DNA from 4 places in the Rhizobium sp. PP-F2F-G48 genome. Region 1 is predicted to be linked to each of the others. Evidence: predicted binding sites of a transcription regulator. Region 1 holds the regulator's gene; each other region holds the start of a gene.
The links. The regulator PhoB, encoded in region 1, activates phosphate uptake and scavenging genes when phosphate is short. The targets are predictions, from matches to a motif close to TGTCATNNANCTGTCAT.
Positions count from the first base shown of each region.

Region 2: the regulator PhoB is predicted to act here: its motif matches at 4,926-4,942, upstream of C8J36_RS01430 (DUF1045 domain-containing protein).
Region 3: the regulator PhoB is predicted to act here: its motif matches at 5,050-5,066, upstream of C8J36_RS19235 (alkaline phosphatase).
Region 4: the regulator PhoB is predicted to act here: its motif matches at 3,676-3,692, upstream of C8J36_RS11690 (NAD-glutamate dehydrogenase).

Region 1 is NZ_SLVH01000003.1:572,439-580,116, forward strand. Features, by position in the region: gene C8J36_RS10695 (O-succinylhomoserine sulfhydrylase) at 1-49, shown strand, start outside; gene apaG (Co2+/Mg2+ efflux protein ApaG) at 202-594, shown strand; gene C8J36_RS10705 (Hsp33 family molecular chaperone) at 643-1,629, opposite strand; gene argF (ornithine carbamoyltransferase) at 1,838-2,755, opposite strand; gene C8J36_RS10715 (aspartate aminotransferase family protein) at 2,854-4,053, opposite strand; gene C8J36_RS10720 (GcrA family cell cycle regulator) at 4,493-5,062, shown strand; gene phoB (phosphate regulon transcriptional regulator PhoB) at 5,207-5,890, opposite strand; gene phoU (phosphate signaling complex protein PhoU) at 6,083-6,793, opposite strand; gene pstB (phosphate ABC transporter ATP-binding protein PstB) at 6,849-7,664, opposite strand.
Region 2 is NZ_SLVH01000001.1:304,832-312,509, reverse strand. Features, by position in the region: gene guaD (guanine deaminase) at 1-273, shown strand, start outside; gene C8J36_RS01455 (alpha-hydroxy acid oxidase) at 367-1,500, shown strand; gene uraH (hydroxyisourate hydrolase) at 1,507-1,869, opposite strand; gene C8J36_RS01445 (ureidoglycolate lyase) at 1,944-2,456, opposite strand; gene uraD (2-oxo-4-hydroxy-4-carboxy-5-ureidoimidazoline decarboxylase) at 2,453-3,013, opposite strand; gene puuE (allantoinase PuuE) at 3,010-3,936, opposite strand; gene C8J36_RS01430 (DUF1045 domain-containing protein) at 4,081-4,887, opposite strand; gene C8J36_RS01425 (PRC-barrel domain-containing protein) at 5,071-5,460, shown strand; gene C8J36_RS01420 (tetratricopeptide repeat protein) at 5,522-6,055, opposite strand; gene C8J36_RS01415 (FAD-binding oxidoreductase) at 6,139-7,314, opposite strand; gene mnmD (tRNA (5-methylaminomethyl-2-thiouridine)(34)-methyltransferase MnmD) at 7,353-7,678, shown strand, end outside.
Region 3 is NZ_SLVH01000009.1:123,079-130,756, reverse strand. Features, by position in the region: gene C8J36_RS19260 (TRAP transporter substrate-binding protein) at 1-713, opposite strand, end outside; gene C8J36_RS19255 (TRAP transporter large permease subunit) at 811-2,094, opposite strand; gene C8J36_RS19250 (TRAP transporter small permease) at 2,108-2,674, opposite strand; gene C8J36_RS19245 (TetR family transcriptional regulator) at 3,016-3,750, shown strand; gene C8J36_RS19240 (AAA family ATPase) at 3,838-4,980, shown strand; gene C8J36_RS19235 (alkaline phosphatase) at 5,122-6,888, shown strand; gene C8J36_RS19230 (hypothetical protein) at 7,101-7,499, shown strand; gene C8J36_RS19225 (ATP-binding cassette domain-containing protein) at 7,503-7,678, shown strand, end outside.
Region 4 is NZ_SLVH01000004.1:86,456-94,133, reverse strand. Features, by position in the region: gene C8J36_RS11710 (aspartate-semialdehyde dehydrogenase) at 1-871, shown strand, start outside; gene C8J36_RS11705 (lytic transglycosylase domain-containing protein) at 1,035-1,850, shown strand; gene C8J36_RS11700 (carbonic anhydrase) at 1,993-2,634, opposite strand; gene pdxY (pyridoxal kinase PdxY) at 2,755-3,630, opposite strand; gene C8J36_RS11690 (NAD-glutamate dehydrogenase) at 3,850-7,678, shown strand, end outside.

The DNA of each region.
Region 1 (7,678 bases):
CGATCTCATCGAGGATTTCGCGCGGGCACTGAGAACCGTCACCGCCTGAGGCACCTCGCCAACCGATCGAAACAACGTCAAATCGCGCCCCATCGGCGCGATTTGTCTTCGTGCCACGCTGCAACACACTTTTCGCGGGCGTTATTCTTCGGGAAACCATCTGCCCCTAGAATAAGGACACCGACTGGAAGGGTTTGCATCATGTATCGCGCGCTGACACGGGACATCGAAGTCACCGTAGAGCCTTATTATCTGGAGGATCAGTCCGATCCCGAAGACGGGCGCTACGTGTGGGGCTACCGCATCCTGATTTCAAACCGCTCCACGAAGACCGTGCGGCTGATGACGCGGTATTGGCATATCACCGACGAAAGCGGACAGGTGGACGAGGTGAATGGCCCGGGCGTCATCGGCGAACAGCCCATTCTCAATCCGGGCGACACGTTCGAATATTCCTCGGGCTGCCCGCTCGACACGCCCTCCGGCGTGATGTTCGGCCATTACTCGATGGAGACGCCCGAAGGCGAGACCTTCACGGTCGATATTCCCGCGTTCTCGCTGGACCTGCCGGGCCTCAACCGCACGCTGAACTAATCCCCGGCCGCGACAGCCGGGGAGCCTCTTCGATATTTCAAGACGCCCTTACTGCGGACGGACCTCGGTTGCTTCGAACGTATAGGTGGTCGAGCAGAACTCGCAGGTCACCGAGATGACCCCATCCTCCACCGTGCTGTCGATTTCCTCCTGGCTGAAGCTCGCGAGGACATCGCGGAGTTTTTCGCGCGAGCAGGCGCACTGGTCGTAGACCGCCTGCGGCGGATAGACCCGCACGCCGCGCTCGTGGAACAGGCGAAAGAGCAGCCGCTCCGTGCCGACCGTGGGGTCGGTCAGTTCGTCCGCATCGATCGTCTCGACCATGACGCGGGCCTCGTCCCAGAGGTCGTCCACGCGGCCATCGAAGGTCTCGGCACCATCGCCGCCATGCAGGTCCGGCTGGCGCATCCGGTCGGGCGCTTCCGGCAGGAACTGCGCGACCATGCCGCCGGCACGCCAGCGATGACGCGGCTTGCCGTTTTCGTCGCGATCCAGAAGCTCGGCAACGCCGAGGCGCACCTTGGTCGGGATCTGCTCCGACTGGCGGAAATAGACGCCGGCGATCTCCTCGAGCGAGGCGCCGTCGAGCGGCACGATTCCCTGATAGCGCTGGGTGAACTCGCCCTGGTCGATGGTAAAGGCCAGAACGCCCTCGCCGAGAAGGTCCTGCGGATCCGTTTCGCCCTTTTCGATGGCGCTCGCCAAGGCCTCTTCGTCGTAGCGGGCATAGGCCCGCACGCGATCCGGCGTCGAGAAGTCGGCGACCACGAGATCGACCGGGCCATCGCTCTTCGTCTGGATGATCAGCTTGCCGTCGAATTTGAGCGAGGTTCCGAGCAGCACGGTCAGCACCACCGTTTCCGCCACGAGGCGTGCGACCGGGAGCGGATAGTTGTGCCGCTCGAGGATCGCGTCCAGCATCGGGCCCAACTGGACCGCGCGACCGCGCACGTCGAGACCTTCCACCTGGAAGGGTACGACGCGGTCATCGCCCGCATAACCGAATTCGCCGAGATCTGGTCCTTTGTCCACCATGTCCATGCTCCTGATGCAAGACCCGCCGCGGCGAGCCCGAACGCAGATGACGGCGCCCCGGACAGGTCCGGGAATCGCAAGCCGCAACTCCATTCTATTGGATTGATATGAAATGCCAGCAAAAAACCGTGGCATTCCGCTTTGCACCTAGATCGGTGGCCGGATGCCGGTTTTCAAGGTTTCGGCCTTGTGCGCCGAGCGCCGCGGCTCAGAGAGCGCCCAGGCACCAGGCGAGAATCGACTTCTGGGCATGAAGGCGGTTCTCCGCCTCGTCGAACACCACCGATTGACGACCGTCGATCACCTCGTCGGTCACTTCCTCGCCGCGGTGTGCCGGCAGGCAGTGCATGAAGAGCGCGTTCTCGTCCGCCTTCGACATCAGGGCAGAATTGACCTGATAGGGCTGGAAGACATTGTGGCCGCGGGCGCGGTGCTCCTGGTTCATGGACACCCAGGTGTCCGTCACCACGCAATCGGCACCGGCGACGGTCTTTTCCGCATCGTGCGACAACACGACATTGCCGCCATTGTTGCGCGCCCAATTGAGGATCTTGTCGTCGGGCTCGGAGCCGAGCGGTACGGCCATCTTCATCGTGTAGCCGAAGCGGGCCGACCCCTCGATGAAGGAATGCAGCACGTTGTTGCCGTCCCCTGTCCAGGCGATGGTCTTGCCCTTCACCGGGCCGCTGTGCTCCTCGAAGGTCATGATATCGGCCATGATCTGGCAGGGATGCGTCGTGTCCGTCAGAGCGTTGATGACGGGAACGGTCGCGTGTTCGGCAAGCTCAAGCAGACGGCTGTGATCCGTCGTGCGGATCATGATGGCATCGACGTAACGTGAGAGAACCTTGGCCGTATCGCCGATGGTCTCGGCACGGCCGAGCTGCATTTCCGTGCCCGACAGGAACAGCGTCTCGCCGCCGAGCTGGCGCATGCCGACATCGAACGACACGCGGGTCCGGGTCGAAGGTTTTTCGAAGATCATGGCGAGCATCTTGCCGGCCAGCGGCTTTTCCGCGGTCCCGGCCTTGGTCGCTGCCTTTCGCACCCGGGCATCATCGATGATCGAGCGCAGGTTCTCCGCCGACATGGCGGAGAGATCGAGGAAGTGCCGGGTATCAGCCATGAAAATGCGGTGTCCTGTCCTTGTCCCGTCGGGGCTTTCAGCTCCCTGCCCGGGCCTGGGTGTCGGTCGATGCCGAGGTATGGTGGCGGGGTTTGACGTTACGCCGTCGCGCGCTGCTTGACCGTCGTCAGCGTTTCGCTGGCGCGCTCGATGCGGGCAAGGCCTTCACGGGCTTCTTCCGCGCTGGTGATCAGCGGCGGCAGCAGACGGATGACGTTTTCCCCTGCGGGAACGGCCAGCATCCGCTCCGCCCGGATCGCCTTCAGCAATTCGGCGGAGGGCACGGCGGCCTTGATACCGAGCATGAGGCCTTCGCCGCGGATTTCCTCGATCACATCGGGGAACCGATCGGCAAGCGATGCGAGCCCCTGACGGAAGACCAGCGCGACGTCGCGCACATGCTCGAGAAAGCCGTCGCCGAGAACGACGTCGAGTACGGCATTGCCGACGGCCATGGCCAGCGGATTGCCGCCATAGGTGGACCCATGCGTGCCCGCGACCATGCCGGACGCAGCCTCTTCCGTCGCCAAGCACGCGCCGAGCGGGAAGCCGCCGCCAATGCCCTTGGCAGCTGCGAGGATATCTGGCGCGATGCCGGACCATTCATAGGCAAACAGCTTGCCGGTCCGCCCGACGCCGCACTGGACTTCATCGAAGATCAGCATCAGGCCGTGTTCGTCGCAAAGCGCGCGCAGCGCCTGCAGGAAGGCCTTGGAGGCCGGGCGAATACCACCCTCGCCCTGGATCGGCTCGATCAGGATCGCCGCAGTCTCTTCGGTGATCGCATCCTTGACGGCGTCGAGATCGGCGAAGGGCACCTGGACGAAGCCGGGTGCCTTCGGGCCGAAGCCTTCGAGATATTTTTCCTGGCCGCCGGCCGCAATCGTCGCGAGCGTGCGCCCATGGAAGGCACCTTCGAACGTGATGACGTGGAAACGCTCCGGCCGCCCCTTGGCGAACTGGTAGCGACGCGCCGTCTTGATGGCGCATTCCAGAGCTTCGGCACCGGAATTGGTGAAAAAGACCTTGTCGGCGAAGGTGTTGTCCGTCAGCCGCTTGGCAAGCTTTTCCTGGCCGGGGATCTCGTAGAGGTTCGACAGATGCCAGACCTTCTCGGCCTGGTCCTTGAGCGCTGCAACAAGATGCGGATGCGCATGGCCGAGCGAATTGACGGCCACGCCCGCGGCGAAATCGAGATAGCGCGCGCCATCTTCCGCCACCAGCCAGACACCTTCGCCGCGCTCGAAGCGCAGCGGCGCACGCATGTAGGTCTCGTAAAGCGGGGTTGCCTCGGCCATCGTGCCTATCTCCTCGTCCTGTCCGCACGCGCTTTGCGGGGAAGGTTCGATCCGTTTTCGCAGGGACCGGCAGTGCCGGCCCGAAATGAAAAATACCGCCCTGACGGCGGCGAGCGCACTATCGGTTTTTCAGGTGCCGCTGTCAACAAAAGTCCCGGAAATACGGGTCTGGCATGCGTTTTCCGGGCGCGATGCTTTCCGGCAAAAAGACCTTGCAAATATATCACGCAACGGCAGCAAGTTGGGGAAAACCCAAAAATCGATTCGGGTCGATTCCCCGGACTCTTGTCACGGAGTCACCCCGTCTCTAGGTTAGCAAGGAATTGCTAGACGCATGCGGCGGACCTAGTCACCAGAAGAGTCAAGGCGTTGCAGCTTCGGAGCCATCCGGGGCGCGGTGAGGGATTCGTCCTTCCGTATGCCTGGAATGGAGACGACAATGAACTGGACTGACGAGCGGGTAGAGAGACTGAAGAAGCTGTGGGCCGAAGGCCTGAGCGCGAGCCAGATCGCGGCGCAGCTCGGCGGCGTCAGCCGAAATGCGGTCATCGGCAAGGTTCACCGCCTGTCGCTCCCCGGCCGCGCAAAGGCAGGCGGAGCCTCGCCGAGCGCAACCCGTCCGAAGCGTCCCGTCGTCGCCGCACGCCCGGCAGCACCGGAAGCCATCGTTGCCAACGCGGCTCCCCGCGCCGTTCCCCAGCGTCCGATGGCCCGTCCTGTCAACGCGATGAACGTCATCGAAGATTCCGAAAGCGTCTTCGCGCCGGAAACCGCACTGACCGTCACCGGTAGCGGCGCCGGCGCAACGGGCAGCAATGTCGTCGTGCCGATGTCGCGCAAGCTGGTTCTGACGCAGCTCACCGACCGCACCTGCAAGTGGCCGATCGGCGACCCGATGAAGGACGAGTTTCACTTCTGCGGCAATGACTCGCCGGATAGCTCGCCCTATTGCACCTTCCACGCCAAGCTTGCCTACCAGCCCTCGGCCGAGCGCCGTCGCGCCCGATAAGGGTCCGCGTTTTCAGACAGAGCAAAAAAAGAAATCGCCTTCTTCGTTCTGCGAAGAAGGCGATTTCATTTGTCCTTACTGTCAATCTGGGAAGATCGCCGCGCGCCAGGAACGATGCGTTCCCAGCTCTAAAGATGCAAGCGTTCAGCTTTCCAGCGAGTAACCCGCGCCGCGGACGGTCCGGATGACGTCCTGCATGTTGGAAAAGTTGAGGGCCTTGCGCAGGCGACCGACATGGACGTCGACGGTCCTCTCGTCCACATAGATATCATGCCCCCAGACGCCATCGAGAAGCTGCGAGCGCGAGAAGACGCGGCCGGGCGAGGCCATGAAGAATTCGAGCAGGCGAAACTCGGTCGGGCCGAGGCGGACTTCGCGGGTCTTGCGATGGACGCGGTGCGTCTCGCGATCGAGCTCGATGTCGCCGCACTTCAACAGCGAGGACAGCACTTCGGGACGCGCGCGGCGCAGCATGGCCTTGACGCGCGCGATCAGCTCGGGCGTCGAGAACGGCTTGACGACATAATCGTCGGCGCCGGTGGCAAGGCCGCGAACCCGCTCGCTCTCTTCGCCGCGCGCCGTCAGCATGATGATCGGCAGGCGCTCGGTCTCGCTGCGCTGGCGCAGGCGCCGGCAAAGCTCGATGCCGGACACGCCGGGCAGCATCCAGTCGAGGATCAGGAGATCCGGCAGCCGTTCCTGCAAGCGGACTTCCGCCTCGTCGCCCCGGTTGATGGTATCGACGTCGAAGCCTTCGGCCTCGAGATTGTACCGCAGGAGAACGCTCAGGGCTTCTTCATCTTCGACAACGGCAATTTTCGGCTGCATTTCTGGACTCCGTAGTGTCCTCGTCGCATGACGAGGCTTTCGCCAGAACCCGAAGGCGGCGATCATCGTTGACTGTTCAGGCATGGCGGCGGGAAACCGCCCTTTCGGCCGCCGATCCCTCAACCGAGGCATCGACCGCGTTCAAGACCGGAGACGATGGGCGCAGGAGCGTTTCCCTCCTGCGCCGTTCGCTCAGGTGGCGAGTGCGCCGACGGTGTTCGACGAGTCGTCTTTCGGGCGTTCGCCGAGCGGCTGCGCGCCGGTCGTCATGTAGTAGATCGTCTCGGCGATGTTGGTCGCGTGGTCGCCGATGCGTTCGATGTTCTTGGCGCAGAACAGGAGATGCGTGCAGGGCGTGATGTTGCGCGGATCTTCCATCATATAGGTCAGGAGTTCGCGGAACAGCGAGGTGTAGATCGCGTCGATCTCGCCGTCACGCTCGCGGATGGCCTTGGCCTTTTCGGCCGAACGGGAGGCGTAGACATCCAGCACTTCCTTCAGCTGCATCAACGTCAGCTCGGCCAGATGCTCGATCCCGCGGGACAGCTGGCGCGGCAGGCTGGCGCTGGACACGGCGATAACGCGCTTGGCCGTGTTCTTGCCAAGGTCGCCCACGCGCTCGAGATCGGCCGCGATGCGGATCGATCCCATGATCTCGCGCAGGTCGGCCGCCATCGGCTGACGCTTGGCGATCGTCACGATCGCCTTTTCGCCGATCTGGCGTTCGGCATCGTCGAGCACGACATCGTCGGAAATGACCTTCTGGGCGAGACCCAGATCGGCGTTGACGAGGGCGCGTACGGATTCCGCGACCATCTGCTCGGCAAGGCCACCCATCTCGGAGATGCGGCGGCTGAGATATTTCAGGTCTTCGTCATAGACGGATACGATATGGGTTGCCATGGATCCTGTCCTTGGAGTTCGGTCACGGGCGCTTCGCTGTCGGTCGGGCGACCGATCAGCCGAAGCGTCCCATGATGTAATCCTGGGTGCGCTGGTCATCCGGATTGGTGAACATCTTGTCGGTATCGTTCTCCTCGACGAGATTGCCGAGGTGGAACATGGCGGTGCGCTGCGAAACGCGGGCGGCCTGCTGCATGGAGTGCGTGACGATCACGATCGTGTAGTTGGCGCGCAGTTCGTGGATCAGTTCCTCGACCTTGGCAGTGGCGATCGGATCGAGCGCCGAGCAAGGCTCGTCCATGAGGATGACCTCGGGGCTGACGGCAACGGCGCGTGCGATGCAGAGACGCTGCTGCTGGCCGCCAGAGAGGCCGGTGCCGGATTCGTGCAGGCGATCCTTCACCTCGTTCCAGAGGCCGGCCTTCTGCAGGCTCTGCTCGACGATGGCGTCGAGTTCGGCCTTGCTGCGGGCCAGACCGTGGATCTTCGGCCCGTAGGTCACGTTCTCATAGATCGACTTCGGGAACGGGTTCGGCTTCTGGAAGACCATGCCGACGCGGGCGCGAAGTTCGACGACGTCGATCGAGGGATCGTAGATATCGCCGTCATCGAGCGTGATCTTGCCGGTCACCCGGCAGTGATCGATCGTGTCGTTCATGCGGTTGAGCGTCCGCAGGAAGGTCGACTTGCCGCAGCCGGACGGGCCGATCAGGGCCGTGACCGTGTTCTCGCGGATGTTGAGGTTCACGTCGAACAGCGCGCGCTTTTCGCCGTAGTAGACCGACACATCCTTGCCGATCATCTTGTGAGGGACAGCATTCATCTTCTGATCGACCGCCTTTTCGAGAGTCGCTTCTGACATCATGTTCATAATTCTCTACCTCA
Region 2 (7,678 bases), on a different contig from region 1:
GGCGAGCGGCTGAACCCGTTCGAGAGCTACTACTATCTGACGCTCGGCAATGCCGAGGCGCTCACCCTGTCCGACCGGATCGGCACGCTGGAACCGGGAACCGACGCCGATCTGATCGTGCTCGACATGGCGGCGACGCCGGCCATGGCGCTGAAGGCCGAGGTCGTGGCCTCGCTTTCCGACGAACTCTTCCTCCTGCAGACCATGGGCGACGACCGGGCCGTGGTGGAGACCTATGTCGCCGGCCGGGCCGCAAAAACCACTTTGAGATAACTGGTCAATAAAATTGACCAGTTGCACGCCTGACGCTTAACGCCCGGCTTTCGGCATGCTAGGACGAAGGCAACACCTCTTGCGGAGCCGCCCATGCCGTCCCTCGAAATCAGCGATCTGAAAGCTTTGGCGAAACGCCGCGTACCAAAAATGTTCTTCGACTATGCCGATAGCGGCGCCTGGACCGAGGGCACCTATCGCGCCAATGAGACGGACTATCAGAAGATCAAGCTGCGCCAGCGGGTGCTGGTCGACATGACCAACCGGTCGCTCGCCACCACCATGATCGGGCAAAAGGTCTCGATGCCGGTGGCGCTTTCGCCGACCGGGCTCACCGGCATGCAGCATGCCGATGGCGAGATGCTGGCGGCGCAGGCGGCGGAAGAGTTCGGCGTGCCCTTCACCCTGTCGACCATGAGCATCTGCTCGATCGAGGACGTCGCCTCGGTCACGACCAAACCGTTCTGGTTCCAGCTCTACGTCATGAAGGACCGCGATTTCGTCCGCAATCTCATCGATCGCGCCAAGGCTGCAAAGTGCTCGGCGCTGGTGCTGACGCTCGACCTGCAGATCCTCGGGCAGCGACACAAGGACCTGCGCAACGGTCTCTCCGCGCCGCCGAAGTTCACGCCCAAGCACATCTGGCAGATGGCGACGCGGCCCAGCTGGTGCCTGAAAATGTTGAAGACCCAGCGGCGCGGCTTCGGCAACATCGTCGGCCATGCCAAGAACGTCTCGGACCTCTCTTCCCTGTCGGCCTGGACGGCGGAGCAGTTCGACCCGAAACTCTCCTGGGACGACGTCGCCTGGATCAAGCAGCTCTGGGGCGGCCCGCTGATCCTCAAGGGCATCCTCGATCCGGAAGATGCCCGCATGGCAGCGAAGACCGGCGCGGATGCGATCATCGTCTCCAATCATGGCGGACGCCAGCTGGACGGCGCCGCATCCTCGATCGCCATGCTGCCCCGCATCGTCGATGCGGTCGGCGGCGACATAGAGATCCATATCGATGGCGGCATCCGTTCCGGGCAGGATATCCTGAAGGCTGTGGCGCTCGGCGCACAGGGAACCTATATCGGCCGCCCGTTCCTCTACGGGCTCGGCGCCGGCGGCAAGACCGGCGTGCTGCTGGCGCTCGAAATCCTGCGCAAGGAGCTCGACATCACCATGGCGCTCTGCGGCAAGCGCGACATTCTGGATGTCGACAGCAATATTCTCGACGTCTGAAGCCGGTCAGCTTCCCCGGTAGGTCGAGTAGCTGAAGGGCGAGAGCAGCAGCGGCACGTGATAATGCGCTGCGGGGTCGGCAATCCCGAAGCGCAGCGGGATCATGTCGAGAAAGGGCGGATCGGACAGCGCCGTGCCGCTCGCCTTCAGATAGTCGCCGGCGTGAAAGACGAGCTCATAGGTCCCGCGCACGAGCGCATCGCCTTCGAGAAGCGGCGCGTCCACCCGCCCGTCGCTGTTCGTCGCGACGATCTTCAGAAGCGTGCGCCCCTCACCCTCGATGTGGAACAGCGCGATCTGCAAACCGGCCGCGGGACGGCCGAGCGCCGTGTCGAGAACATGCGTTGTCAGGCGGCCGGTGGCGGACATGATGACCTCTTTTCGATGAACCCGACGGGACCGTTCCCGCAGGGCCTGAGACTATGGTTTCCAAATGAACGAGATCAGCCCTCAGATATCGACGAGGCCGCGATCGTGAACGGCGTTTCGAAGAAGACCTCTTCCAGATTGGGCTCGCGCCCCTCGCGATCGACCACGAGGAAATCGCTGACGGCACCGACGGCGACCAGGGGATGATGCCAGACGTTCCGGCCATATTGCACGCCCTGACGGCCCGAACAGGCAAAGACCCGGGGACGACCGGGCCGGCCATCCTCGTCCTCCGCCGCGACAGCAAGCCAGGAGCGGTTGTCGAGCGGAACGAAACTCTGGGAGCCCCACGGGTGCCGCTCCATCATATCCACCACATAGGGAAACAGCCGGGGCTGTCCGCGAAAGATGCTGATGATCACGCGGGCATCCTCACCGGCCGCCTCCGTCGTGCTCAAGGCATGAAACCGCTCCGTCGTCCCGCCATTGATGAGCCGCATCGTTGCGGGATCGGCCTCGATGACGCTGCCGAACGGCGCGAAGGCTTCCGCCGTCAGCGGTTCGATGGGCAGAACCAGACCGCTCATGCACCCGATCCAGACGCAGGCGCCGATCCAGGCCCAGATCCAGGCCCCGATCCGGGAAGAAGCGCGTCCAGCCGCAGCCGGGCGATCGTCTCGACCTCGGCCGTGGCGGTCGCGAACTCCTCGTCCGGCGTGTTGTCCAGCCGTGCCTCGAAGGCCGCGAGAATGTCGTCCTTCGTCTTTCCGCGCACCGCGATAATGAAAGGGAAGCCGAACTTGTCGGTATAGATCGCATTGCAGGTGGTGAAGCGGGCGTGCTCGTCCGGCGTCAGCCGATCGAGACCGGCCGAGGCCTGTTCCGCCTTGCTGTCGGCGGTCAGCCCGCCGGCGATCGCCAGCCGTCCGGCGAGATCGGGATGGGCGCGCAGCACCTGCAGTCGCTTTTCCGGCAATGCGGCCCGAAACGCCCGGACCATGGCCGCATGCACGGTGGCGGCCGTCAGTGGCCCCTCCGCCAGACCGTCGAGCGCGTCCTCGGCGACCCATTGCGAATGCTCGAAAATCCCGCCGAACCGGGCAATAAACGCCTGCCCGTCCGCGCTGTCTCTGGAGATGCTCACAGGCCGCCCTCCGGCTTGTGGTGCGCATGCCAGTGATGCGCGATATCGATCCGCTTGGCGATCCAGACCTTGTCCTTCGACAGCACGTAATCGACGAAGCGCGCCAACGCCGCCGCCCGTCCGGGCCGCCCGACGAGACGGCAGTGGAGGCCGATATTCATCATCTTCGGGCTGCCATTGGCACCCTCCTCGTAGAGCACGTCAAACGTATCCTTCAGATAGGTAAAGAACTGGTCGCCGGAATTGAAACCCTGCGGCGTGGCGAACCGCATGTCATTGGCATCCAGCGTGTAGGGAATGATGAGATGCGGCGTCTCCGGCGTCTTGCCCGGCACCCAGTAGGGCAGCTCGTCGGCATAGCTGTCGGAGGAATAGAGGAAGCCGCCCTCCTCGATGACGAGCTTCAGGGTGTTGTCCGAAGGCTTGCCCTGATAGAGCCCGAGCGGGTGCGAGCCGGTCAGCTCCGTGTGCAGGCGCACGGCGTCCCGTATATGGCGGCGCTCCTCCTCCTCGGTGAAGTCCTTGTATTCGAGCCACCGATAGCCGTGGCTGGCGATTTCCCAATCGGCTTCCTTCATGGCGGCGACGGCGTCGGGATTGCGGGCCATCGCCAGCGTCACACCATAGACCGTGACCGGCACGTTGCGGCTGGTAAACAGGCGCCACAGCCGCCAGAATCCGGCGCGCGACCCATATTCGTAGATGGATTCCATGTTGAGGTTACGCTGCCCCGGCCAGGGCTGGGCGCCGACGATCTCCGACAGCAGCGACTCGGAGGCCTTCTCGCCATCCATGATCGTGCTCTCGCCACCTTCTTCATAGTTGACGACGAACTGAACGGCGATCCGGGCCGCGCCGGGCCAGTGAACCTCGGGCAGGTGACGGCCATAGCCGACGAGATCGCGCGGTGTCGAAAAATCCATGTCGTACCCTCTTTGTCGCCAAACGGTACCATCCGAAACGGGAAAGTCGAGGCATAAAGATCGATATCGACAGGCGAAACGAGGCGGTCGTCGCGCCCTGCACGCTGCGGACGCGGCGCGGCTCTTTCCTTTACGCGCCGGCCTTTACGCGCCGGTGGTCAGCCGCCGCATGGCCTTGGCCATCTGCACTTCCCGCGCGGGCGTCGCCGCCGATGTCGTGGGGTCGGAAGGTGCGGCGAAGCGCGCCGTCGGCTTGTGGGCCGAGAGCTTGCCGAGGGGATGCTGGGAATGGACGCGCAACGGCGCCCCCGCGCCCGGTTCGATGAACAAAGCAAGGCTTGCGACCTTCACCGGCTGCGCGAGCGCCGCGGCGAACTGCATCCGCAACGGCCCTTCCATCTTCTGGCGCATCGCGGCCGTCATCGGTCCGGTCAGCATCATGTGAAAGCGGTATTCGTCCATGACGAAGGGATCGCCCCAGCGATGCAGGTTGGAAAACTGCGGCGCCGTCAGCTTGTCGGCGTTCAGACGCGCGATGTCCCCATCGGTGAAGGGCGCCCGGAACTCGTCGAAGGCCTGAACGACCCGCGCCGCCAGATGCGTCAGCGGTTCGCACGGGACGCGCGGGCTGAGCCCGAACGCGCTGCCGAGCCAGGAGACTTCGAGATCGGGGATTTCGAACGGGCCGATCTCGCCGGCAAACCGCATCATCGCCTTCAGCAGCGCCGATTCGGTTCTGTCCCCGGCCAGATGAAACGGCGCCTTGATCGATCCGTGAAAGCCGTAGCGCCGGGGAACGGCGGTGTAATACGCCATGTCCTGCGCAGAGCATCCTGCGACCGACAGTTGTTCGCAAAGATCGCCGGAATAGACGTTGCGCCCCAGCCAGTCGGCGGCAGCCACGGAAAGCGGATCGTGGATCGGCGGAGTGAAGCAGATGGCGTAGCGCATGGCAAACCTCGGTTTACCCCCTGCGCTACGTGATTTGCATGACAGCCTGACGAAGCCGGCCTCTGTCACGGCGCGAAATCCAGGGAACCCGAGCGCCGTCCAAACGTTTATCGAGCATCAAGCCAGAAGAGGAGACGGAACGTGACCTATCACAACCCCAATCTGAATGACGGCAGCCTCAATATGCCGGGTGACAGCTCTAAACTTCAGGATGCCAGCATCGTGGAGACTCACGACCTGATCGCAAGCGACAAGGTCGAAGGCACACGCGTCTACGGTGCCGATGGCGAGCGGATCGGTTCGATCGAGCGACTGATCATCGGAAAGCGCAACGGCCAGGTCGCCTATGCCGTTCTCGGCTTTGGCGGCTTCCTCGGCATCGGCGAGGATCACTATCCGATCCCGTGGACGAAGCTGAGCTATGATGAAGCTTTGGGCGGCTATCGCACGGAATTGACGCGCGAGCAGGTCCAGAAGGCGCCGAAATATCGCAGCGACGACGAATATGCGTGGAACCGCGAAAACGGCCGCCAGGTCTACGATTATTACGGCGTGCCGCCTTACTGGATGTAGGTTTCACATACGGACGACAGATGCGGGGCGCGCCGGACGGCAGCGCCCCTTTTTCATGGGCTCAGATTTTCGACGGGTCGGCGATGACCTCCGCGAGGTCCTTATATTCTTCGCAGTCCGTGCCGCAGATCGACTTGATGGTGTCGAGCTGGGCACGCGCGAGATCGATCTGACCCTTCACCACATAGGCCTCGCCCAGATATTCCCGAACCTTCGCGTAGTTCGGGTCCTTGTCGACCGACTTGAGATAGTAGCCGATGCCCTCGTCGGTCTTTCCGAGCTTGCGCGTTGCATAGCCGCGATAGTTCAGAACTTCGGCCGTCTCCTGATCCTTGACCGTATCCAGAACCTCCAGCGCCTCGGCATAGCGCTCCGCCTTGGCAAGCGCATAGGCATAATCCGCCTTGTTCTCGTCCGTCAGATTGGAGCCCTGCTGCTTGACGCATTTCTTGGTCTTCTGGTCGTAGACCTCGCCCTTCTTGCAGACGGGCGTGCTCGGGCTGTCATCCCCCGCTGCAAGGGCCGGCGACAGGAAAAGGCCCGAAGCGAGGCAAGCGCCGGCAACGAGGGACAGGACGTGTTTGGACATCGACATGGGATCCTCCAGGCTGACGGATAGGTCATCCGCAACTGTCGAATATTCTTACAGACGCAGGCAGATCGCGGCAAGCCGCGAGATCAGGCGCGTGATGGCGCGCCGAGGTGGTTTTCGCATCGGAACGATGCGGGAAGCGTCATCGCCCCTTCAGGATCCGTCGGCCGTCCGCCGAGGCCCTCCACCACGGCCCGCGCCAAGCGATGGGCGATGCCGAAACTGATCTTGAAGCCGCCGGTCATCAGGTGCAGGCGCGGATGATCCGGATGCACGCCGGCCATCGGGTCCCGCCCGACCGCGCGCGGACGCAGCCCCGCCCAGCGCTCGAGGATCGGCGCACCGGCGAGCGCCGGAACCAGTGTCTCCGCCTTTGCGAGAAGACCGTCGAGCCGCTGGTCCGTCGCGAGCGGGTCGGCATACTCTACCTCGCTGGTGCTGCCGATCGCCACGCCGCCCGCGTCATGCGCGATGACATAGACGCCGTCCGAATAGAGGATCGGCAGGCCCGGATCGAGATCGACCGCAAGCCGCGCCGCCTGTCCCTTGACGCCGGTGCCGCTCGCCGGCCTCGGCGCTCCGCCCACAACCTTCGGCAGACCGTCGATCATCGGAAAACTGTCGACGCCTGCGGCCAGCACGATATGCCCTGCATGAACGACGCTGCCGTCGGACAAAACCACCTGCCCGCGCTGCGGATCGATGCCGCGCACGGCGCATTGCTCCCGGATCGTCACGCCGCGCATCGTTGCGAGCGTCGCCGTCAGAAGTCGCAGCAGGCCGCGCGGCGAGACGCGGGCCGCAAGCCCGTCGAAGACAGCGCCTTCGGCAACGGCATCCGGGGAGAACAGGCCGTCCGGTGCGGCATCGAGCACACGCCAGGGAAAGCCGCCGCTCCCGCTTTGCCAGTTGATATCGGCGTCGCCCACCTGCCGCAGCGCGATCGCCCGCAAATGCGGCTTTGCCAGCGGAATGAGCCGGCCCGTCCGCCTGTATCCCGCGGAAAGCCCGGTCTGCGCCTCCATCGCGCGGATCTCGTGCTCCAGCGACACCAGCGCATCCAACTGGAACTGCTTCTTGTCGTTCCACCTGTCGGGCATGTGCGGCATCAACGCGCCGAGCAGGCCGCCGCTCGCGCCCGCCCCGATCGTCGTGCGCTCCACGAGAAGCACCTCGAGCCCCGCGCGGGCGGCGTAAAGCGCCGTCCAGAGACCCATGATGCCCCCGCCGATGACGACCAGATCCGTCTTCCCATCCGCCATCGATTGACCTTGCCCGCCGGGCTTATTATCGCTTGTCCATGACCGAGAGCCGCCCGACCACCCCTGCCGACGCTGAAACGCCGAGCCGCCAGACGCTCAGCTGGCACACCGGCGATATGCCGTATTCGGTGGAATTTGACGACCATTTTTATTGCCGCACGGACGGACGGCTGGAATGTGGCCATGTCTTCCTGGACGGCAACGGCCTGCCCGGGCGCTGGCAGGATGCGCAGACGTTTACGATCGGCGAACTCGGCTTCGGCACCGGGCTCAATCTCTGCGAGACCTGGCGCCGGTGGAAGCTGGCCGCAAAGCCACCCGGCGCCCGTCTCGCCTTCTCCTCCTTCGAGCGCTTTCCGATGCA
Region 3 (7,678 bases), on a different contig from region 1:
GGATTGTACTGGTGGCCCGTCAGCGTCAGATACTTCTGAACCTCGGTGAACTTGGCGTTGACGATGTTGGCAAGCGGATTTTCCTGGCCATCGACGGTGCCCGTTTCCAATGCGCTGTAGAGCTCGGGATAGGGGAGCGGAATGGCATTGGCGCCGAGCGTGTTGAAGGTGGCGAGCGGCACCGCGGACTGGACGGTGCGGATCTTCAGGCCCTTCACATCCTCGACGGTGTTGACGGCATGGCGATTGTTGGTGAGGTGGCGGAAGCCGAGTTCCCAGAAACCGAGGCCAACGAGGCGCTGGGCCGGCAGACGGTTCGCCAGATCCGTGCCGATCGGCCCGTCCATGACGGCGTCGGCTTCCTCGGGCGTGCCGAACAGGAACGGCAGGTCGACCACGCCGAATTCCTTGATGGTGCCGGAGAGAATGCCGGCATTCATGACGCTCATCTCGACGATTCCGCCCTGTACGGAGGCGAGCGTCTGGACGTCGCCACCGAGCGTGCCGCCGGGGAACAGCTTGACCTCGATCTTGCCGCCGCTCTTTTCCTTCACGATTTCCGCGAAGCGCTCCATGCCCATGACCTGGGGGTGGCCCTTGGAGTTCTGGGCGGCGAACTTGATGGTCCGTTCGCTGATCTCGGCATGGGCGCCGGCGGCGCCGAAGATGGATGCGGCCGCCAGCAGGGCGGCGATCGTTTGGGTCAGTCTCATGGGGTTTCCTCCGGGTATCGGCGCCTCCCGACGCCTTGGTTGCTTATGGTTTCCCCGCCGGGCCCTCCCTTGGACGCCGGCGCGGCAGGTCGTGGGGTCAGCGGCCGGCGAAGAAAGCCGCCGGGCCGGTGACGAGGACGGGGAACAGGACGAGCAGGATGAGCACGATCAGCTGCGCGATCATGAACGGCCAGACGCCCTTGATGAGTTTTTCCATCGAGATCTTGCCGACGCCGCAGACGACGTTGAGCACCGTGCCGACCGGCGGCGTGATGAGGCCGATGGAATTGTTGATGATGAACAGCACGCCGAAATAGACGGGATCGATGCCGGCCTGCTTGACGACCGGCAAAAGCACCGGCGTCAGGATGAGGATGGTCGGCGTCATGTCCATGGCGGTGCCGACCGCGACGATCAGCACCATGATGGCGATCAGCAGCAGCGTCTGGTTGCCCATCAGCGGTTCCAGCAGCGCCACCATCGCGCCCGGCAGGTCGGCAATCGTGATCAGCCAGGCGGAAACCGAGGCGGCGGCCACCAGGAACATGACGATGGCGGTGGTCTTTGCGGCTGAGATGAAGACGTCGAGCAGCATGCCGGGCGTCAGCTCGCGATAGACGACCATGGCGACGAACAGCGAATAGACGGCAGCGACGACGCCCGCTTCGGTCGGCGTGAACACGCCGAGTTTCAGTCCGAAGATGATGATGACCGGCAGCATCAGCGCCCAGAGGCTCGACACCAGCGCATGCCGACGCTCCGCCCACGAGGCTTTCGGGGGCATGGCGAAGGTCTCCTTGCGGATCACCACCAGCCAGGCGATGCACAGCGCCGCGCCGATCATCAGGCCGGGCGCGATGCCCGCGAGGAAAAGCTTGGTGATGGAGACGCCGCCGACGACGCCGTAGAGAATGAAGCCGATGGAGGGCGGGATGATCGGGCCGATGATGGCCGAGGAGGCGATGAGGCCGCCCGAACGGGCCGGATCGTGACCGGACTTGATCATCATCGGCATCAGGAGCGCGGCGAGCGCCGCCGCATCCGCCACGGCCGAGCCGGACAGGCTGGAGAGAACGCAGGCTGCAAGGATGCAGACGAAGCCCAGACCGCCGCGCTTATGCCCGACCAGCGCAATCGCGAGATTGACGATGCGCTTGGAAAGGCCGCCCTGGTTCATGACCTCGCCGGCCAGCATGAAGAAAGGCACGGCAATGAGCGTGAAGCTGTCGGCGCCCTGCAGGATCGTCTGGGCGACGATCTGCCCGTCGAAAAGATCCATGTGGACCATGAGCGCGATCCCCGAAAGGATCAGTGCGAAGGCGATCGGCATGCCCAATGCCATGGTGCCGAGAAGCGAGCCGAGAAAAACCGCGATGACCATCGTCGTCTCCCCCTCAGCGACCGAAGCCGGATGCCGCTGGAAGCGGCGGTGCGGGCGTGGCGGTCGGTGGCGGCAGATCCTCGGATTCCTGCACGAGAACGATATTTGCGACATCGAGGCGGCCGGTGAGAATTGCGAGCATCTCGGCCCCGAGATGCAGCAGGGCCGTCACCGAAAAGACGACGGCGGGGATCATGAACCAGGCCATGGAGATGCCCGCCGCGGGCGTGACCGCGCTCCAGGTCAGAACCGACTGCGCCCAGGCGCCCTGGAGAAGAAGGACGCAGGCGAGCAGCATCAGGAGATAACCGAGAAGCACCGCCGCTTTCGCCAGTTTCGGTGGCAGGGCGCGGATCATGGTGTCGATGCCGATATGGGCATGCTCGCGCAGCGCGACGGCCGCGCCCAGGAAGACCAGCCAGACGAAGGCCAGCCGCGACATTTCTTCCGAAATCGTCAGGCCGCTGTTCAGCGCATAGCGCAGGACGACATTGGTGAAAACGAGAATGACCATCGCTGCCAGGAGCAGGGCAATGGAGACGCGCAGTAGCGCAAAATACAGATCGACGATCCGTTTCATGAAAGTCCTCCCATGCGACCCGACACTCCCTGCCGGATCGTCTGCTCCCGATCGCCGATGCGGATCCCTCCAGACCCTCTGTCACCGTCGTCATGTCCAGCCGTCGCTCTGTTGGGCCGGAAGACGTTCGATCGTCCGGCAAACATGACGTCTGATGACGAGACCGCACAGGCCACTTCCCGGCCAGCGTCTCATGATGTAAAAGTGTACGAACTGGTTCGTTAAGTCAATGCGAAAGTTTCCGGCTTTCAACTCGATGAATGACGCGGCAGGGGATAACGTGCAGGATAGGTCTGCCGAGGCGTTCGGTTGGCCACGCCCAGGGGAGGGGATCGGGGAGAATGACGACGGATATTGCCGACACGGACCGTGTTGACGAGACCGGGGATGCGGAAAGTGGTCTGCGCGCCGGTCAACGGCGAGTGAAGCAGAGGGATCGCACGACGAAAACCCGTGACGACATTCTGCTTGTCGCGCGCGAGGAGTTTGCGGCCAACGGTCTTTCGGGGGCCCGCGTCGATGCCATTGCGGAGCGCACGCGCACCTCCAAGCGGATGATCTACTATCACTTCAGCTCGAAAGAGGGCCTGTACCTCGCCGTGCTCGAACATGCCTATGCCGACATCCGCAAGGTGGAGGCGGAGCTGCGTCTGGCGGATGGAGACCCTGTCGATGCCATGCGCCGTCTGATCGGCTTTACCTTCGACTATGACGAGGCCAATCCCGATTTCATCCGTCTGGTCACGATCGAGAACATCCATCGCGCCAGCCACATGCGCCAGTCCTCGAGCCTCGGCCGGCTCAACACGTCGATCATCGACACCATCGCCGCGATCCTTCGGCGGGGACAGGAAACCGGCGTGTTCCGCCGCGAGGTCGATCCCATCGACCTGCATATGCTGATCTCGTCCTTCTGCTTCTTCCGCATCTCCAACCGCCATACCTTCGGACATATCTTCGGCCGCGATCTCGGCGAGGCCACGATGCGCGGCCGCCATCGCGTCCTGTTGCAGGACGCCGTCATCGCGCTGCTCCGCGATCCGCACGCTGCCGGGACGGCGCGGGAAGGGGCCTGATCGAGCCTCGCAACGGCGACGGCAACCTGGGGATTTGGTCACGCCACGCGCTTTCATCAAGCATCGGACCCGGTGTAGACAACGATCATGATGCTCCGCTCGATGTCCGCCCGGAACTACCGTTCGCTTCGCTCGATCCGCATGGATTTGGGAAGCGTCAACATGTTCATCGGCGAAAACGGCGTCGGCAAGTCCAACCTCTATCGCGCTTTACAACTCGTGCAGGCCGCCGTGACGGGCTCGCTCGCCTACGAGATCGCGGCGGAAGGCGGGATGGCCTCCGCGCTCTGGTCGGGCCCAAGACGAATCGAGAAGAACTTCCGCATCAAGCTCGATGTCGAGGTGCTGGACGAGGAGCGGGCGGTGACGTTCCGCTACGGCGTCGAGGCGGGCTTGAGGCCGCCGAAGGCCGCCGCCGGCTTCGCTTTCGAGCCGCAGATCAAGGAAGAGGTGCTGTCGGTCGAAGGCGGCGCAAGACCGGTCACGATGATGAAGCGCACCGGGCCGGGCGTGATGGTGCGCGGCGCACGCGGGCGGATGGAGGAGTATCCGCAGCCGGCGATGACCTCGGAGACCGCAATCGCCATGCTCGGCGATGCCGGAAATTATCCGGAGATCGGCGCGTTCCGGCGGCTGGTCGATGGCTGGCGCTTCTTCCACGGCTTTCGCACCGACCGGGATGCGCCACTGCGCCGACCATGTCTTGCCGTCACGTCACCACTTCTCGATGAGGATGGCGGAAATCTGGCCGCGGTCTTTGCGACGCTCGTCCACACCCGCGGCGACACGGTCGAACTCGACCGGGCGATTGCCGCAGCCCTTGGCGGCGCGAGGCTGCACGTGCCGGAGCCCGGGGAATTCGCGGCGTTCGGCCTGATCTTTCCTGATTTTCCCCAACGCGTCTTCCAGCCGCGCGAACTCTCCGACGGGCAGGTCCGCTTTCTCGCTCTGGCCGCGGCGCTCATGTCCTACCGGCAGCCGCCGCTGATCGCGCTGAACGAGCCGGAGGCGAGCCTGCATCCGGATATGCTGCCGCCGCTCGCCGACATGATCGCGAGGGCTGCGGCGGCCAGCCAGATCTGGATCGTTACGCACTCCGAAGCACTGGCCGCCGCCGTTTCGCAGCGCTGCGGAAGCCGCCCGAAGCGCGTCATCCGCAAGGACGGCGCAACCTGGATCGAGGGCATGCGGCTAACCGGCGTGATCGACGAGGACGAGGACGAAGCGTAGCGGCGAGCCCGTCTGCGGCACCCCGAACCGAGCAACGAACCGTCCTCTTTCTGCAACCGGCGTGACGACCATCATCCAACCGTCACACAGGGCGGTTATGGCTGCCGCATTCAGTCTCCTCTCCACCCGAACGAGGTTTTCATGCGGACCCTTCTTGCAGCGCTTGTCGCGACCACCATCCTTGCCGGCACGGCCCAGGCCACGACCGTCTACCCGCTGTCCCGTGCGACGATTCTCGCCGGATCGCCGTTCGACTTCAAGATCGAGCTGCCCGCCGTGGTGAAGGCGGAGGATGTGAAGGTCACCGTCAACGGTGAGGATTACACCGCAACGCTCGGCTCGGCCGCGGAATTCGTCGCCGAGGAAAAGGGCAAGGACGACAAGGTTCTCGGGTCCGCCCTGATCCTGCGCGGCGCGCGGATCCTCAAGGCCGGCAGCTACAAGGTCGACGTGACCGCCGGTGGCGAGACGAAATCGGTGACCTGGGAGGTCTACGAGACCACCGCGCAGCCGAAGGCGAAGAATGTGATCTTCCTGCTCGGCGACGGCCTGTCCGTCGCGCACCGCACCGGCGCCCGCATCATGTCCAAGGGCATGACCGAAGGAAAGGCCAATGGCCGTCTCGCCATGGACGATCTCGATCACATGGCCTTCGTCGGCACATCGGCAACCGACGCAATCGCGACCGACAGCGCCAACACGATGTCGGCCTACATGACCGGCCACAAGACGGCCGTCAACGCGCTGGGCGTCTATGCCGACCGTACGCCGGCGAGCCTCGACGACCCCAAGGTCGAAACCATCGCCGAAGCTCTGCGCCGCACCACGAAGAAGGCGATCGGCGTCGTCTCCACCGCCGAGATCGAGGACGCGACGCCCGCCGCCGTCGTTTCTCACACCCGCAAGCGCGCCGACAAGGCCGATATCGTCGGCATGTTCTACACCGTGCAGCCGGACGTCATCCTCGGCGGCGGCTCCGCCTATTTCCTGCCGCAGGCGACGCCGGGCTCCAAGCGCAAGGACGACAAGGACTATATCCAGCTGTTCAAGGATGCCGGCTATGCGCTGGCAACCGACAAGACCGAGCTCGAAGCCTCGTCCGGCACCAACGCCGCCAAGCTGCTCGGCCTGTTCAACACCGGCAATATGGACACGGTCCTCGATCGCAACATTCTGAAGAAGGGGACGGTTTCCAAGTTCCCGAACCAGCCCGGCCTGGTCGACATGACCAACGCCGCGCTGACGCAGCTGTCCAAGAACCAGGACGGCTTCTTCCTGATGGTCGAGGGCGCCTCGATCGACAAGATGTCCCATCCGATGGACTGGGACCGGGCGCTGTATGAAACGATCGAGTTCGACAAGGCCGTCGGCGTCGCGCGGGAGTTTGCTGCCAAGAACCCGGATACGCTGATCGTCGTCACCGGCGACCACACGCACGGCGTTTCGGTCATCGGCACCATCGACGACGAGAAGCCGGGCACCGAGATGCGCCAGAAGGTCGGCGTCTACGCCGATGCCGGCTTCCCGAACTATGAGGACAAGGACGGCGACGGCTATCCCGACAAGGTCGATCCGACGCGCCGCCTGGCCGTCTTCTCCAGCAACTTCCCGGACTACTACGAGACGTTCCGCCCGAAGCTCGACGGCCCCTTCGAGCCGGCCATCCAGAACGAGAAGAAGGAATACGTCGCCAACCCGGCCTATAAGGACGTTCCCGGCGCCGTGCTGCGCGAAGGCAACCTGCCGAAGACGTCCGACAGCGCGGTCCACGCGGTCGATGACGTCGTGCTGCAGGCAACCGGTCCCGGTTCGGAAGCGTTCAAGGGCTACATGGAAGAAAGCGACATCTACCGCGTGCTGGCCGACAGCCTCGCTCTCGGCTCGCCGGAGAAGATCGGCGCGAAGTAAGCATCGATCTCGCACGATAAGGCACTTCCGGCGCGCATGGCACGCCGGAAGTGCTGCGATTCATGGCTTGTGCCGCAGCATCCCGCATTGAAGCAATGTCGCTTCGAATGGGGATGGCACAGTCCACGGCGTCCGATCGAGGATACGCTATGACAAACATTGACGCTCTGCGACGCCGCACATTCCTCGGCTTGCTCGCATCTCTGCCGGCCATGGCTGCGCTGTCGCCGGCCACTGCTGCGGATACCGAGATCGGCTTTGACGATCTCTATGGCAGCGTCGGCGTTCTCGGCCTGACCTTTTCCGACACGGTGAAGGCGTTGAACGGCAAGGGCGTGACGATGAGCGGCTTCATGGCGCCGCCGCTCAAGGCCGAAGCGGCCTTCTTCGTCCTCACCGAAATCCCCATGTCGATCTGCCCCTTCTGCTCGTCGGACTCCGACTGGCCGGACAATATCGTCGTCGTCTATCTCGACGCGGCACAGACCTTCGTTCAGCCGGGCACGCGGATCTCGGTTTCCGGCACGCTGGACGTCGGCACGTGGACGGATCCCGAGACCGGCTTCGTCAGTCGCCTGCGCCTGCGCGACGCCCACTACTGGTCGGTGTGAACGATGCTGTCTCTGACGCTCAAGGACATTACCGTATCCTACTCCGGGCTTGCCGCACCGGTCCTCTCCGTCCCGCGTCTGCAGGTCGATGCGGGGGAGAGTATCGCGGTGACGGGCGCCTCGGGCTCCGGCAAGAGCACCTTCGTCAATCTCATCTCGGGTCTGGAGCCTGTCCGCAC
Region 4 (7,678 bases), on a different contig from region 1:
GAACCTCGAGAATTACGACTTTTCCGACACCGACATCTGCCTGATGTCGGCCGGCGGCGCTGTGTCGCTGAAGTATTCCCCGAAGATCGGCGCGCAGGGCTGCGTCGTCATCGATAATTCCTCGGCATGGCGCTATGATGCCGACGTGCCGCTGATCGTGCCGGAAGTGAACCCTGATGCGATCACCCAGTTCACCAAGCGCAACATCATCGCCAATCCGAATTGCTCCACGGCGCAGCTCGTCGTCGCGCTGAAGCCGCTGCATGACTTCGCCAAGATCAAGCGCGTCGTCGTCTCGACCTACCAGTCCGTATCGGGCGCCGGCAAGGACGGCATGGACGAGCTCTTCAACCAGACCCGCGCCGTCTTCGTCGCCGATCCGGTCGAAAGCAAGAAGTTCACCAAGCGGATCGCCTTCAACGTCATTCCGCACATCGATAGCTTCATGGAAGACGGCTACACGAAGGAAGAATGGAAGGTTCTGGCCGAAACCAAGAAGATGCTCGACCCGAAGATCAAGGTCACCTGCACGGCCGTGCGCGTTCCCGTCTTCATCGGCCATTCGGAATCGGTCAACATCGAGTTCGAGAACGAGATCACTGCCGATCAGGCCCGCGACATCCTGCGCGAGGCGCCGGGTTGCTTGGTCATCGACAAGCACGAAAATGGTGGATACATCACGCCTTACGAAAGCGCCGGTGAGGACGCGACCTATATTTCACGCATTCGTGAGGATGCGACCGTCGAAAACGGTCTGAACATCTGGGTCGTCTCCGATAATCTGCGCAAGGGTGCAGCGCTCAACGCGATCCAGATCGCGGAACTGTTGGTTGCACGTGGGTTGATCACGGCCAAGAAGCAGGCTGCCTGATCACCGGCAAGAAATGAGGGAACCCGCCAATCGAATGGCTGGCGGGCCCCGGACCAGATGTGAAGACGAACGCTTGCGGACGGATTCACGTGAAACATCAAGGCGCTGCCTCTGCTTGCGAGCAAAGTCGGCAGCCATCAGAAGCAGGGCTACGGGGTTTTTTATGCTGAAGAAGACGTTCGCACTGGCAGGTCTTGCACTGGCTGCAGCCACCGCCCTCGTACCGCAAGCAGCCTTTGCCGCCAGTTGCGGCAACACCTCCGCCGGCTTCGATGCCTGGGTGCAGGATTTCAAGCAGGAAGCCTCCGGCCGGATCAGCCCGGCCGTTCTCGATCGTGCCTTTGCCAATGTGAATTACAACACGGCGACCATCCGCGCCGACCGTGGCCAGAAGAGCTTCAAGCTTTCGCTCAACGAATTCATGAAGAAGCGCGGTGGTGCTGCCATCGTCTCGCGCGGAAAGAAGATGAAGGCGCAGAATGCGGCGCTCTTCGCGTCGATCGAACAGCGCTACGGCGTGCCCGCCGGACCGCTGATTGCGATCTGGGGCATGGAAACCGGCTTCGGCGGCTTCATGGGCAAGGAGCACACGCTGTCCGCCGTCTCCACGCTCGCCTATGACTGCCGTCGGTCCGACTATTTCACCGACCAGCTCTACGCAGCCCTGACGCTCGTCCAGCGCGGCGATCTCTCGACGGACGCCCGCGGTGCGGCGCATGGCGAAATCGGCCAGACGCAGTTCCTTCCGGCAAACGTCGTGAAGTACGGCGTCGACGGCGACGGCAACGGGCATGTCGACATGGTTCGGTCCAAGGCCGACGCCCTGACCTCCACGGCGAACTTCCTGCGCGGTCATGGCTGGCGGGCAGGGGGCGGCTACCAGCCGGGCCAGGCCAATTTCGGCGCGATCCAGGGCTGGAACGCCGCCAGCGTCTACCAGCAGGCAATCGCCCAGATCGCCGCCGACATCGACGGCTGATCTCTTCAATCCTGTCTTATGCGGAGCCCCGGCCAGACAACGGTCCGGGGCTTTTTCATATCCGGACATGGGCTCGGACGTGAAAAAGGCTGCGATGGTTTGATCCAGGCAGCCTTTTCACGCTCTCATGTCATGCGTCGCATCATGTTCCGGGCCGGGAAAAATCACCCGACTTCGGATCCATCACCCACAGTTCCCCGGTCGAAATATCGAACCAGGCGCCGTGAAGCTGCAGCTTGCCGCGCTGTTCTAGGATCTGCACGCAGGGGAACGTCCGCAGATTGACGATGGAATTGCGGATCGACACATGCTCCATCGCGCGCTGGCGCTCCGCTGCCGTCATGATGGCGTTGCCGGCGATCTGCTCGGCCGCCGGCTTCAGCATGTTCATCCATTTGCCGATGAAGTCGCCGGGTGACAATGGCTCCGCATCGGCATCGAGCACGGCCTTGATGCCGCCGCAGCGACCGTGTCCCATGACGACGATATCCTTGACGCGCAGCGACTGGACGGCGAATTCGAGTGCTGCCGACGTCGAATGATACTGGCCGTCCGGCTCGAAGGGCGGAACCATGTTGGCGACGTTGCGCACCACGAAGAGTTCGCCCGGGCCGCTGTCGAAGATCGTCTCCGGCGCCGCGCGCGAATCGCAGCACGCGACGATCAGGGTCTTCGGCTGCTGTCCGGATTCAGCCAGCGTCTTGTAGCGGGCCTGCTGCTCGGAGAAACGGCCGGTCATGAATTTCCGGTAGCCGCCAAGCAGGTTCTCTGGAAAATTATACATGTGACTTTGCCCTTTTTTCTGCCTGTGTTTAAACGCCGATGGTGCGATGAGGCAAGAGCATCGCGGCAGGTCGGTTAATGCGGACGTGGAAAGCACGCAAACCGCCCTTGAAGACGGCTCTCAGCGTTTGCGCGCCTGCCCCGGATGCATCAGGTGACGCATCTGCACGAGCGACATGGGACCCGTGAGGCAATGTGCATCCTGCTGCAGCGTCAGCTCGTCCGCGCCGCGACGCGCCGAACGGGCGACCATCTCGAACACGCTGGCGGTCGCAAGCTGCAGCGCCTTCTCCTCGCTGTGGCCCTCCAGAATCCTTCCCAGAAACAAAGCTGCCATCAGATCGCCTGTTCCGTTGGGCGGATTGTCGACCAGCCTGTGCTCGGCAAGCAGCGCGTGATGCCCGGAGAGATAGAGGTTGCCCGTGCTTCCATTCATCATCGCGATCGCCGATGTCACCAACATCCGCGATGGCCCAAGCGCCAGAGCCGCTTCGAGAATGGCCGCATTGCTGTCGAGAGCGGCGCTCGAAAGCCAGGACAGCTCGAACCGGTTCGGCGTGGCCAACCCCGCGAGCGGAATCAAGCGATCCCGAATGCCCGAGGCCACCGTTTCCGGCACGTAGAGATCGCCCCTGTCGCCGATCACCGGATCGCAGGCATAGAGGAGGTGAGGGTTGCGCGCCTTCAGCGTCTCCACCAGCCGCGCGACCGCCTCGATCTGCTGCGCATTGCCGAGATACCCGGACAGCACGGCGCGGACCTCGCCGATCCAGGGCGACGCCGCAAGCTCGCCCAGCATGGCATCGAACGTCTCGGGATCGATCGCCATCCGCGTCGAGCGGCCATGGCCGGGATGCCAGGGCATGATGACGGTCGGCACGGCCCAGACGGTGAAGCCCAATGTTTCCAGCGCAAACACGGCTGCCCGATTGCCGACGGAGCCGCGCATGACGTGGCTGGAAATGACGATGACGGTGCCGGCAGCGGTCTCGGACATGCAGCGGGTCTTTCTCTCGGGCGCGCTCCCGACAGATCGCCCAATGGTCATACCGCTGTCAACTGTGCATGGGAGGGGAGGGAAGGTGGAAACCACGTGACGCGGAACACCGGCACTAAGGCACATCGGCGCTTTGGAAGAAACTGGCAGGCTTGCGGTCGCAAATGCGAATTCTTCTGCTAGGTTCAGGGAAAAACAACGGTCGGAGGACGCAAAATCATGGGCACACGACATCATCCGAAGAAAACCCGGTTGATCGGCGACATCGAGCAGGCGGCCGAGCGCCTCGGTCAGCCTTTCCTGTCGCCGGCCATCCTCTTCGGACGCGCGAGCCCCGATGATATCGCCGCCTACGATATCGGCATGCTCGCCAGCGCCGCCGTCCACGCCTACAGAGAAATCAAAGCCCGCAGGAAAGACACCTCCCGCGTCACCGTGACCGATCTGGAAAGCGTCAGGCCCGGCGGGGCAGCGATCTCCGTCCTCTGCGTCACCGACCGCAACATGCCCTTCCTCTATGATTCCGTCATGGGCGAGGTCACCAGCCGGCATCGCGACCTGTCGCTTGCCGTCCACCCGATCCTCGTGGTCTCCAAGGGTTCCGAACCCGTCCTGTTCGACCCCGAGGAAGAGAGCGATCCCGCCGACCGGGTGAGCCATATCCAGATCCATCTCAGCCATCTTTCGCCCGACGAGGCGAAAGCACTGGTCGAGGCGGTTGAAACGGTGCTCGCGCAGGTCCACCAGGCCGTCGGCGATTGGGAGCCGATGAAGACGCTCCTTGGCGAGGCCATGGGTGAGCTGGAACGGCATGCCGCAAACAAGCGCGAGGCCGATCGCGACGAGGCCCTCGCCTTCCTGACATGGCTGCGCGACGACAATTTCACCTTCCTCGGCATGCGCGAATACAGCTATTCCGGCGACGGGCAGAAAGCGACGCTCGACCGCGGCACCGGCCATGGCCTCGGCATTCTCTCCGACCCCAATGTGCGCGTGCTGCGCCAGGGGCTCGACGCCGTGGTCACCACGCCGGAAATCCTCGCCTTCCTGCAAGGTCCGGATTTCCTGATCGTCACCAAGGCGAATACGAAGGCCGTCGTCCACCGCCGTGCCTATATGGATTACATCGGCATCAAGCGCTTCGACGCCAAGGGCAACGTTATCGGCGAATTGCGCGTCGTCGGGCTCTTCACCTCCACGGCCTATACGCGTTCGGCCTCCGACATTCCGCTGCTGCGGCTCAAGGTGCGGCGGGTCATCGAGCACTTCGGCTTCGACCCGCACGGCCACTCCGGCAAGATGCTCATCAACACGCTGGAATCCTATCCGCGCGACGATCTTTTCCAGATCGACGTCGAGGAACTGCAGGCCTTCTGCGAGCAGATCAACGAACTCGCCGATCGCCCGCGCGTCCGCGTTCTCCCGCGCATCGACCGCTTCGACCGCTTCGTCTCGATCATCGTCTACGTCCCGCGCGAACAGTATGATTCCCGCGTGCGCGAGCGCATCGGCGATCTCTTTAAGGATCTCTACGAAGGCCGGGTTTCCGCCTATTATCCGGCCTTTCCGGCTGGCGGTCTCGCCCGCGTCCATTTCATCATCGGCCGTTCCGGCGGCACGACGCCGCGGATTGCCCAGAGCACGCTTGAAGACGCCGTCCGCGAGATCGTCACGCGCTGGGCCGATCGCTTCCATCTGCTCGCCCGTCGCGATGGTGTCGCGCTGAGCGTGACCGAAGGCTACCAGGCGGCGTTCACCCCTGCAGAAGCCTATGCCGACCTGCCCGATATCGCAGCTGTGCGGACGGACGACCCGATCCGCATCGCGTTCTACGAGCGTCACAGGCCACAACTGGCACAGGACGCCGAACCGGATACCACCGAGGCTGAGACTGCCGATCGGCTCGAGCTGAAAATCTTCCACGCCGATCACGCCGTTTCCCTCTCCCAGCGCGTGCCGCTGCTCGAAAACCTCGGTTTCCGCGTCGTCAGCGAGCAGACGCATGACATCTCCATTTCCGACGGAGACGGCGAGCGATTGGTGGTCTTGCACGACATGGAGCTGATCCACCGCGACGGAAAAACGCTCGACGTCTCGTCCATGGGACCGCTTCTGGAAGAGGCCTTTCTGTCCGCCTGGACGGGCAAGATCGAGGATGACGCCTTCAACCGGCTGATCCTCCTCTCCGGCCTCAATGCCCGCGACGTGACGGTGCTGCGCGCTTACGCGCGATATCTCCGCCAGGCCGGCATCCCCTATTCCCAGGGTCTGATCGCCGAGACGCTCAACAAATACCCCCGGGTTTCAGCCGCTATCTTCCATCTCTTCATTGCCCGGATGGACCCGAAAACCGAGGAAACGGCGCGATCGCGAGAGGTCTCCGCGCTCCAGGCAAGCCTTGAAGACGCGCTCAACGCGGTGCCGAGCCTCGATGAGGACCGCATTCTCCGGCGCATGATGAACGCGGTGCTTTCGACGCTGCGCACCAATTATTTCCAGCGCGACGAAGCCGGCGAACCGCGCGTCATGCTGGCCTTCAAGTTCGATCCGAAGCTTCTGGACGGCCTGCCGGAACCGCGGCCCTTCCGCGAGATCTTCGTCTACGGCGTCGAGGTGGAAGGCGTGCATCTGCGTTTCGGCAAGGTCGCCCGCGGCGGCCTGCGCTGGTCGGACCGGGCACAGGACTATCGCACCGAGGTGCTGGGGCTCGTCAAGGCGCAGCAGGTCAAGAACGCGGTGATCGTGCCTGTCGGCGCCAAGGGCGGTTTCTTCCCCAAGCTGCTGCCGGCCGGCGGCGCGCGCGACGAGATTTTCCGCGTCGGCACCGAGGCCTACAAGACCTATATCCGCACCATGCTGTCGATCACCGACAACATCGTCGATCAGCAGATCGTGCCCCCGAACGACACGCTGCGGCTGGATGGTGACGATCCCTATTTCGTCGTCGCCGCCGACAAGGGCACGGCCACCTTCTCAGATACGGCCAACGGTCTGGCGCAGGACGCCGGCTTCTGGCTCGACGATGCCTTCGCCTCCGGCGGCTCCGCTGGCTACGACCACAAGAAGATGGGGATCACCGCGCGCGGTGCCTGGGAGACCGTCAAGCGCCACTTCCGCGAAATGAACATCGACATCCAGACGACCCCCTTCAGCGTCGTCGGCGTCGGCGACATGTCGGGCGACGTCTTTGGCAACGGCATGCTGCTGTCGCGCCAGATCCGCCTTATCGGCGCCTTCGACCATCGCGACATCATCATCGACCCCGATCCCGACATCGCCGCCTCCTTTGCCGAGCGCGAGCGGCTGTTCGCGCTGCCCCGCTCAAGTTGGCAGGATTACGACCGCTCCGCGCTGTCGACGGGCGGCATGATCATTCCGCGAACGGAAAAATCGGTGAAGCTGACCCCGGAAGCGGCGGCAGCCATCGGGCTTGAGAAGACGCAGGCAACCCCCTTCGAAATCATGACGGCCATTCTGAAGGCGCGCGTCGATCTGCTCTGGTTCGGCGGCATCGGCACCTATGTCCGCGGACCGACCGAGACCGATTCCGATGTCGGCGATCGTGCGAACGACCCGATCCGCATCACCGCGGACGAGGTCGGCGCGCGGGTGATCGGCGAGGGCGCCAATCTCGGCGTCACGCAGCGTGGCCGCATCGCCTTCGGCCTTGCCGGCGGCCGCTGCAATTCCGACGCCATCGACAACTCGGCCGGCGTCAATTCCTCCGACGTCGAGGTCAATATCAAGATCGCGCTGGCTTCTGCCATGCGCGACGGCCGCCTGACGCGCGCCAAGCGCAACACGCTGCTGGCATCCATGACCGATGAAGTCGCGTCCCTGGTGCTCCACAACAATTACCAGCAGTCGCTCGCGATTTCGCTGACGGAAATGCAGGGCGCCGCCAATCGCACCTCGCTTGCGCGCCTGATGACGCGACTGGAGACGGAAGGGCTGCTCAACCGCAAGGTCGAGGTCCTGCCGAACGACAGCGCGCTCAGCGAACGCTACCAGTCCGGCAAGGCGCTGACCCGTGCCGAAATCGGCGTGC